2 regions of the Roseburia yibonii genome follow, and region 2 is predicted to be linked to the other one. Evidence: riboswitches for the same ligand, from Rfam matches in the RefSeq annotation. Region 2 holds a riboswitch; the other holds the start of a gene.

Region 1 (4,420 bases), on a different contig from region 2:
GAGGCGGAAAAATACATAGATCCGGAAAAAGAAGTAAATACAGCGGAAGACGCGATCGCCGGCGCAAAAGATATTCTTGCCGAACAGATTTCGGATGAAGCGGCTTACCGTATCCGTATCCGGGAAATGACGGTAAAAGAAGGAAAGATCGTATCTTCGGCAAAGGACAAAGAGGCAGAGTCGGTCTATGAGATGTATTATGAATTTGAAGAGGGGATCGCGAAACTGGCGGGACACCGTATCCTTGCACTCAACCGTGGCGAGAATGAAAAGATCCTCACCGTGAAGGTGCAGGCACCGGAGGATCGTATCCTTTCCTATCTGGAGCGGAAAGTAATAAAAAGGGACAACCCGGTCACATCCGGTGTGTTAAAAGAAGTGATCGCGGACAGTTACAGCAGACTGATCGCACCGGCGATCGAGCGTGAGATCAGAAGCAGCCTGACCGAGCGCGCGGAAGATGGCGCAATCCGGGTATTCGGCAAGAATCTCGAACAGCTTCTGATGCAGCCGCCGATCGCGAATCAGGTGGTGCTTGGATGGGATCCTGCGTTCCGTACCGGGTGCAAGCTTGCCGTGGTGGATGAGACCGGAAAAGTCCTGGATACCACAGTCATCTATCCGACGGCGCCGCAGAATAAAGTGGCAGAGGCGAAAGCGGTGTTAAAGAAACTCATCGCAAAATACAGGATCACACTGATCTCGCTTGGAAACGGAACCGCATCGCGCGAATCAGAGCAGATCATTGTGGAACTGTTAAAAGAAATTCCGCAGAAAGTGCAGTACATCATCGTAAATGAGGCGGGAGCGTCGGTCTATTCCGCAAGTAAGCTCGCAACAGAAGAATTCCCGAATTTTGATGTGGGACAAAGAAGCGCGGCATCCATGGCAAGACGACTGCAGGATCCGCTCGCGGAGCTGGTAAAGATCGATCCGAAATCCATCGGTGTCGGTCAGTATCAGCATGATATGAACCAGAAAAAATTAAGCGAAGCGCTTCAGGGTGTGGTAGAAGGCTGCGTAAACAAAGTCGGCGTAGACTTAAATACGGCTTCCGTATCGCTTCTGTCCTATATTTCCGGTGTGAGCAAGGTGATCGCCAAGAACATCGTTGCCTACCGCGAGGAGAATGGACGTTTCGCGGCGCGCAGTGAGCTCTTAAAAGTGGCAAAACTTGGACCGAAAGCCTATGAACAGTGCGCGGGATTTTTGCGCATCGCGGATGGAAAAAATCCGCTGGATGCGACGGGCGTACATCCGGAATCCTATGAGGCGGCAAAGAAACTCTTGGAAAAGCTCGGATTTTCCACGGAGGATGTAAAAAACAGAAAACTTTCCGGCATCGGCAAAAAAATATCGGATTATCCCAAACTTGCAGAGGAGCTTGGCGTAGGTGAACTGACACTGAAAGATATTGTAAAAGAACTGGAAAAACCGGCGCGTGATCCGAGAGAGGATATGCCAAAGCCGATCCTGCGCAGTGACGTGCTTGAGATCAAAGACTTAAAGCCGGGCATGATCTTAAAAGGAACCGTGCGCAACGTGATCGATTTCGGGGCGTTTGTGGATATCGGCGTGCATCAGGACGGACTGGTGCATATTTCCCAGATCTGTGACCGTTACATCAAGCATCCCTTAGAGGCAGTGAGCGTCGGGGACATCGTGGATGTGCAGGTCATGAGCGTGGATGTGAAGAAGCAGAGAATTCAGCTTACCATGAAATTTCAAAAATAGAGAAGCAGGTGGGAGAATATGCAACTGTTGTATGCAGAGGACGAGGAGGAAATGTCCGAGGCGGTTGTGGACATTCTGACTTATCACAAATACACCGTAGACGCGGTTTACGATGGAGAGGAAGCGCTTTCCTATGCTCATGCGGAACAATATGACGGGATCATTCTGGATGTCATGATGCCAAAAAAGAGCGGACTTCAGGTGTTAAAAGAATTAAGGGCGGAGGGATGTAAGACACCGATCCTTCTTCTTACTGCGAAAGCAGAGGTGGAAGACCGGATCGAAGGGCTGGATCTCGGGTCGGATGATTATCTGCCCAAACCATTCGTCATGGGGAACTGCTTGCCCGTGTGCGTGCCATGCTGCGCAGACGCGAGGAGTTTACGCCGAATGTTCTGACCTGTGGCGGGGTCTCGTTAAACCAGAGTACTTATACGAGTCGGCTGCGTTAAAAAACATCGAGATACACGAAGAGATCGCGGCGGGTGTGGATGTCCATGCAAGCCGGGAGAACCTGATCCAGCTGATCTCCATCCTTTTTGATAACGCGGTCAAATACGCAAGTGAGGGCGATCGCACTGGCACGTGGGGGCACACTTGGCGCGTCCTATGAAAAAGACGACATCATCTGCTTTACGCTAAGATTAAAAGAACCCTGATACGCATGCAACCCCCAAAAGGGACAAAAAACTTGACAGAAGAGAAAAACGGCATTACACTGTGCATGTAAAAGAATAAAATCTTCGGGGCAGGGTGATGTGCAGGACACAGATTCCCGACCGACGGTGATACCGGAGTCATTAGACTGCCGGAAAGTCCGTGAGCTGAGCGATCAGCTGATCCGGTGAGATTCCGGAACCGACAGTACAGTCTGGATGTGAGAAGATAGCGATAGAGAATGCCCCCGGATATTTTGTCCGGGGGTTTTGCTATAGGAAATGTCCCGGAACGAAAAGGAGCAAAAAAGATATGCACACAAGACAACACAACGTTCGTTACATGACAGTTACGGCAATGCTTTCCGCAGTGGCATTTGCGCTGATGTTTTTTGAATTCAGCATTCCGTTTTTAGTACCGTCCTTTATACAGATGGATCTTTCGGAACTTCCGGCACTGATCGGAGCATTTGCGATGGGGCCGTGGTACGGCGTGATCATCTGCCTGATCAAAAACCTGATCCATCTGTTGATCACAACGACCGGCGGAGTGGGAGAACTTTCCAACTTTATCCTGGGAGCGGCATTTGTGCTTCCGGCGGGACTGATCTACCAGAGAAAGAAGACCAAAAAAAACGCGGTGATCGGATCTGTCCTCGGAGCTGCGTTCATGGCGCTTCTCAGTGTGGCGTCCAACTACTTCATCGTGTATCCGGTATACACGGCGTTTCTGCCGATGGATACGATCCTTGCGATGTATCAGGAGATCCTGCCAAGCGCAGATACATTACTGAAATGCTTGGTCATCTTTAATATGCCGTTTACCTTTGTAAAAGGCATGCTAAGCGTCATCATCACCCTTTTGATCTACAAACATATTTCGCCGATCATAAAAGGTGTGTCAAACAAATAGTGAGCTGTTCTGCCGGATTCCATTTGTGGATTCCGGCATTTTTTAGTTGGAATTGTCATTTCATTCAAACAATGCTATACTTTTAACAAAACGAAAAAGACAGGAAGAAAACATGATCTATGAAACATATTCTGCGGAAGAAACAGCCGCATTGGGAGAAAAATTAGGACGGGAGGCAAAGCCCGGAGATGTCTGCACGCTGATGGGAGACCTCGGTGTCGGAAAGACGGTGCTGACCCAGGGGATCGCAAAGGGACTCGGGATCACGGAGCCGATCTCAAGCCCGACGTTCACGATCGTGCAGGTCTACGAGGAAGGACGTCTGCCGTTTTACCATTTTGATGTTTACCGCATCGGAGATATCGAGGAGATGGACGAGATCGGATATGAGGACTATTTTTACGGACAGGGGCTTACCATGATCGAGTGGGCAAACCTGATCGAAGAGATCCTGCCGCCGGTGCGAAAAGAAATTACCATAGAAAAAGATCTTGAAAAAGGATTTGATTACCGTAAAATTACGATAGAGGAGGTAGGAGCATGAAAATACTCGGAATAGACAGCTCCGGACTGGTCGCAAGCGTGGCGGTCACAGAGGATGACAATCTGCTTGGGGAATTTACGATGAATTATAAAAAGACGCATTCCCAGACCCTGCTTCCGATGTTGGACGAGCTTGCAAAGATGATAGAACTGGATTTAAATACCATAGACGCGATCGCGGTTTCCGGCGGGCCGGGTTCATTTACCGGACTCCGCATCGGTTCCGCAACAGCGAAAGGACTTGGCCTCGCACTGGAAAAACCGCTTATCCACATACCTACCGTGGACGCGCTTGCTTATAATCTCTGCGGACACCGGGACATGGTATGCCCGCTCATGGACGCGAGAAGAAACCAGACTTACACCGGGTTATATACCTTTGATGGAAATAAAATGCAGGTGGAGCTTGCACAATGCGCGGTCGGGATCGATGAGATCGTGGAAAAGATCAATGAGAAACAGCGCGCGGTCGTATTTTTGGGAGACGGGGTGCCGGTATTTGAGACGTATATCAGAGAGCAGATCAATGTTCCTTATACCTTTGCGCCGGCGCATGTAAACAAACAGCGCGCGG
Region 2 (4,420 bases):
CGCAGTCAGCGGCACATTCGGTGAATTTCCGCCCGGAAAAGGTGATTTTCTTGTCAATATCGGGAGCGCGGCGGCAGATGCAAATGATCCGTCCGTGCGGGATGGAGAGATCTTTCTCTGTAATAAGATCACAGAGCAGACAACCGGACGGACGTTTTACCCGGATGTGATTTACCGCCATCCGTTTGCGGAGGCAGAGATCGTGACACAGGCGGTTCCCTACCGTGGAGCGAACGAAACGCAGGATCCGGAAAACGGAGCAGGGGCACGTCTTTATGATATGGAAGCGGCGGCGGTCTATCAGGCGGGAGCCTACTATTTCGGACCGCACCAGATGACGTTTTTAAAGGTTGTGACGGATCACGGAGTTGCCGGTGACGGAAAGACCGGACAGCCGGAGCAGATCGGGCAGAAGATCGCGGCACAGGAGGAGGCGGTCTGCGCGTACATCGACAGCCTGCGCCGGATCACAGAGGAAGCAGCGGAAGAATGCGGATGCGGGGCGAAACAGGACGAAGAGGAGACAGATATCCGGCGTCTGACCGAAGACCTGCACGCTTCAAAGACGATGGAGGCCATGGTACGTCAGCATATCCGTTACTGGACACTTTCAGGGATCGATTACCGGACGGTGCTTAAAGAAATGTACGCATCTGGAAAACTCCCGTGCAGGGATAAGAGAGAGGGGAAGAACTGCTTTGAAGAGATCCGGCGAAAATTATTATAATACGGCATTTTCCCACATTTATGTGGAACGCGGAGTGAAGGACCATCCGCGCACAAAAAGGATATTGGCGAAATTTCCGCAGGCGCAGGTGGTCTGGATCGATCATTACAAGGATGTGTTCTGCCGGAGGGGGCAGGATTATCTGAGGCAGCACCGGGCGCAGAGCCTGATCCTCGCGGCGAAACAGGGGACGTTGATCTATCCCGGAGCGCCGGTCTGTCAGAACTTCGGAAACTCGTATTTTTATTATACCTCCTGCGTGATGAACTGTATCTATGACTGTGAGTACTGTTACCTGAAGGGGATGTACCCGTCCGCGCATCTGGTCATCTTTGTGAATCTGGAGGACATTTTCGCTGAGGTAAAAAAGATAATAGCGCAGCATGAAATGTACCTGTGTGTATCCTATGATACCGATCTTCTGGCGCTAGAGGAGATCACCGGATACGCAGGGGAATGGGTGCGCTTTGTAAACGAATGTGAAAAAGAAGAACAAGAGGGCGGGAATGGGCTTCGCATCGAGCTTCGGACGAAATGCGCGAACCACAGCTTTTTTAAGCACGCAGAACCGTCCTCCCACGTCGTGTACGCGTTTACGATGTCGCCACAGGAGGTCATAGAGCGGTATGAACATTACACCCCGTCGCTTGCACAGCGCATTGCGGCAGCGGCGGAAGCACAGGCGTGTGGGTGCACGGTGCGGCTCTGTTTTGATCCGATGATCTATCATGCGGGCTGGAAGGACTCGTATGACAGGATGCTTCTTGCGATTGCGGAGCAGATGGACTGGGGCAGACTGTTTGATGTGAGTGTCGGAAGCTTCCGTGTCTCACAGGATTATTTAAAGAAAATGCGGAAGAACGCGCCGGATTCCGCAGTCGTCCAGTTCCCCTATGAAAATGACCGGGGTGTCTACCATTATGGGGACGGGCTGACGCGGGAAATGGAAGGCTTTCTGGTGGAGCGGCTGTCGCAGTATCTGCCGGAGGAAAAGATATTTTTGTGGGAGAAGGAGGAAACATAGATGAGAGAGGCAGTGATCATAACCGGGGCATCGTCCGGGATCGGTCTGGCAGTGAGTGAACGGCTGTGTGATATGGACTATGAGGTGTTCGGGTTTGGCAGGAATTTTGAGTTATGTAAACTGGAAAGAGGAAACTTTCATCCGATCATTTGTGATCTTCTGGATACGGCGAAACTGACCGGACAGGTGAAGCGGATCGCGGCGGAATGGGAGATCCATGTACTGATCAACAATGCGGGAGTTGCCTACTATGGGCTGCATGAGGAGCTGAACGCGAAAAAGATCGCCGAGATGGTGCGCACGAATCTGGAAGTGCCGATGATCTTAAGCGCTCAGCTGCTGCGGACCTTAAAAAAGAATAAAGGCCATATCATAGACATCGCGTCCGTCACGGCGGTAAACAGCAATCCGCACGGCTGCGCGTATGGAGCCACCAAGGCGGGACTTTACAGTTTTGGGAGAAGCCTGTTTGATGAGGCGCGAAAGTACGGGGTGAAGGTGACGACGATCTGCCCGGATATGACAAAGACCAATCTCTACCGGAACGCGGACTTTAGGGAAGCGGAGGAAGAGGAGGCGCGTCTGGTGCCGGAGGATGTCGCGGATGCGGTCGCGTTTGTGCTCGGCGTGCGGGATGGCATGGTGCTGTCGGAACTTACTTTAAAACCGCAGTTACACCGGATCAGAAAAAAACCTCTTGCAAAATAACAGGATAAGTGGTATGGTAAATTTCGTAAAAAGAAAACAGATCTTCAGGGCAGGGTGCGATTCCCTACCGGTGGTAAAGCCCACGAGCCGCAAGGCATGATTCGGTGTGATTCCGAAGCCGACAGTACAGTCTGGATGAAAGAAGATACGATGATATATTTTGATATCTGAAATATGCGTGAGATGCTCTGAGATGATAGTTATCATTTCAGAGTTTTTTGTTGGTCAGCATGAGGACAAAACAGGCAGTTTCAGATCATCAGAGATAAGTGCCCTGGAGAAGATTCTTCAGGGCACTTTGTTTCTGCCTGTGACAGGAGGAATTTATGACAGTAGATGAATCATATATGGATATGGCGCTGGAACTCGCGAAGCGCGGTATGGGCGCGGTAAATCCCAATCCGCTCGTGGGCGCGGTGATCGTAAAGGATGAAAAAGTGATCGGAAAGGGATGGCACGAAAGATTTGGCGGACTTCATGCGGAGCGGAACGCGCTTGCGGACTGTAAGGAGAGCACCGAGGGGGCGACAATTTATGTGACGCTTGAGCCGTGCTGTCATTACGGCAAGACACCGCCTTGTACCGAAGCAATCCTGGCAAGCGGCATCCGCCGCGTGGTGATCGGATCCTCGGATCCGAATCCGCTCGTGGCAGGAAAAGGAATCCGGATCTTACAGGAGGCCGGGCTTACCGTGGAGACCGGGGTATTAAAAAAAGAGTGCGATGCATTAAACGCCGTATTTTTTCATTACATCAAAACAAAAAGACCGTATGTGGTGATGAAATACGCAATGACACTCGATGGAAAGATCGCGACAGCAACGGGCGCTTCGAAGTGGATCACCGGGGAAGACGCAAGGAAAAATGTGCAAAAGGACCGTAACCGCTATATGGGGATCATGGTGGGGCTCGGAACGGTGCGGGCGGATGACCCGCGCCTTACCTGCCGGATACCGGGAGGAAGAGATCCGATCCGCATCATCTGTGATACCGGACTTTGCACACCGCCTGAAAGCAACGTTGTGACCACGGCGCATGAGACAAAGACGATCCTTGCGACAGCATGTGCGGATGAGGCGAAGCATGCACCTTATCGGGAAGCGGGATGTGAGATCCTGGTGGTTCCGAAAAAAGAAGGACATATCGATCTGGGTGAACTGATGCGGATGCTCGGAGAGCAGGGCATTGACAGTATCCTCTTAGAAGGCGGCGGCACGTTAAATTTCTCCGCACTGAAACAGGGGATCGTACAGCGGGTGCAGGCCTATATCGCACCGAAACTGTTCGGCGGGGCGGAGGCGAAAAGCCCGGTGGAAGGATCCGGTGCCGTGCTTCCGTCCGATGGCTGGCAGCTGTCCGATGTAAGCGTCCGCAGGATCGGAGCAGATCTTTTGGTGGAAGGAGATGTGAAATATTCATGTTTACCGGAATAATTGAAGAAATCGGAACAGTTGACGCAATACGAAAAGGAGCGCGGTCCGCAGTGCTCGTGATCCGTGGAAATAAGATCTTTTCGGATCTAAAAATCGGAGACAGTGTTGCCACAAACGGTGTCTGCCTGACTGCGACGGAGATCACGGGAAAGACCTTTTCGGCGGATGTCATGAATGAGACACTTTCCCGTTCAACGCTTGGCAAGCTGCGGCCCGGAAGCCCTGTGAACCTGGAGCGGGCGATGGCGGCAGACGGGCGTTTCGGTGGACATATGGTGGCAGGCCATGTGGATGGCACCGGAAAGATCCTTCATATTAGGAGGGATGACAATGCAATCTGGTACACGATCCTGGCGGATCCGGAGATCATGCGCTACATTGTGGAAAAAGGTTCGATCGCGATCGATGGCATCAGCCTTACCGTGGCAGCGGTGGAACGGGATAACTTTTCGGTTTCCGTGATCCCGCATACGGCGGCGGAGACGACGCTTTCCGGGAAAAAGATCGGGGATGCGGTCAATCTTGAGA

The links. A riboswitch is a leader RNA that binds a small molecule or an ion and turns the genes downstream of it on or off. The one in region 2 is predicted to bind FMN.
Region 1: linked by a shared signal. The riboswitch ahead of H8Z76_RS12710 (ECF transporter S component) and the one ahead of ribD (bifunctional diaminohydroxyphosphoribosylaminopyrimidine deaminase/5-amino-6-(5-phosphoribosylamino)uracil reductase RibD) in region 2 are both predicted to bind FMN.

What each region holds. Positions count from the first base shown of each region.
Region 1 covers NZ_JACOQH010000011.1:67,298-71,717, forward strand. Annotated here, with positions in the region: gene H8Z76_RS12700 (Tex family protein) at 1-1,734, shown strand, start outside; gene H8Z76_RS12705 (response regulator) at 1,753-2,133, shown strand; FMN riboswitch at 2,470-2,625, shown strand; gene H8Z76_RS12710 (ECF transporter S component) at 2,704-3,303, shown strand; gene tsaE (tRNA (adenosine(37)-N6)-threonylcarbamoyltransferase complex ATPase subunit type 1 TsaE) at 3,416-3,847, shown strand; gene tsaB (tRNA (adenosine(37)-N6)-threonylcarbamoyltransferase complex dimerization subunit type 1 TsaB) at 3,844-4,420, shown strand, end outside.
Region 2 covers NZ_JACOQH010000001.1:505,191-509,610, reverse strand. Annotated here, with positions in the region: gene H8Z76_RS02440 (hypothetical protein) at 1-727, shown strand, start outside; gene H8Z76_RS02435 (spore photoproduct lyase family protein) at 699-1,751, shown strand; gene H8Z76_RS02430 (SDR family oxidoreductase) at 1,752-2,459, shown strand; FMN riboswitch at 2,496-2,610, shown strand; gene ribD (bifunctional diaminohydroxyphosphoribosylaminopyrimidine deaminase/5-amino-6-(5-phosphoribosylamino)uracil reductase RibD) at 2,786-3,892, shown strand; gene ribE (riboflavin synthase) at 3,877-4,420, shown strand, end outside.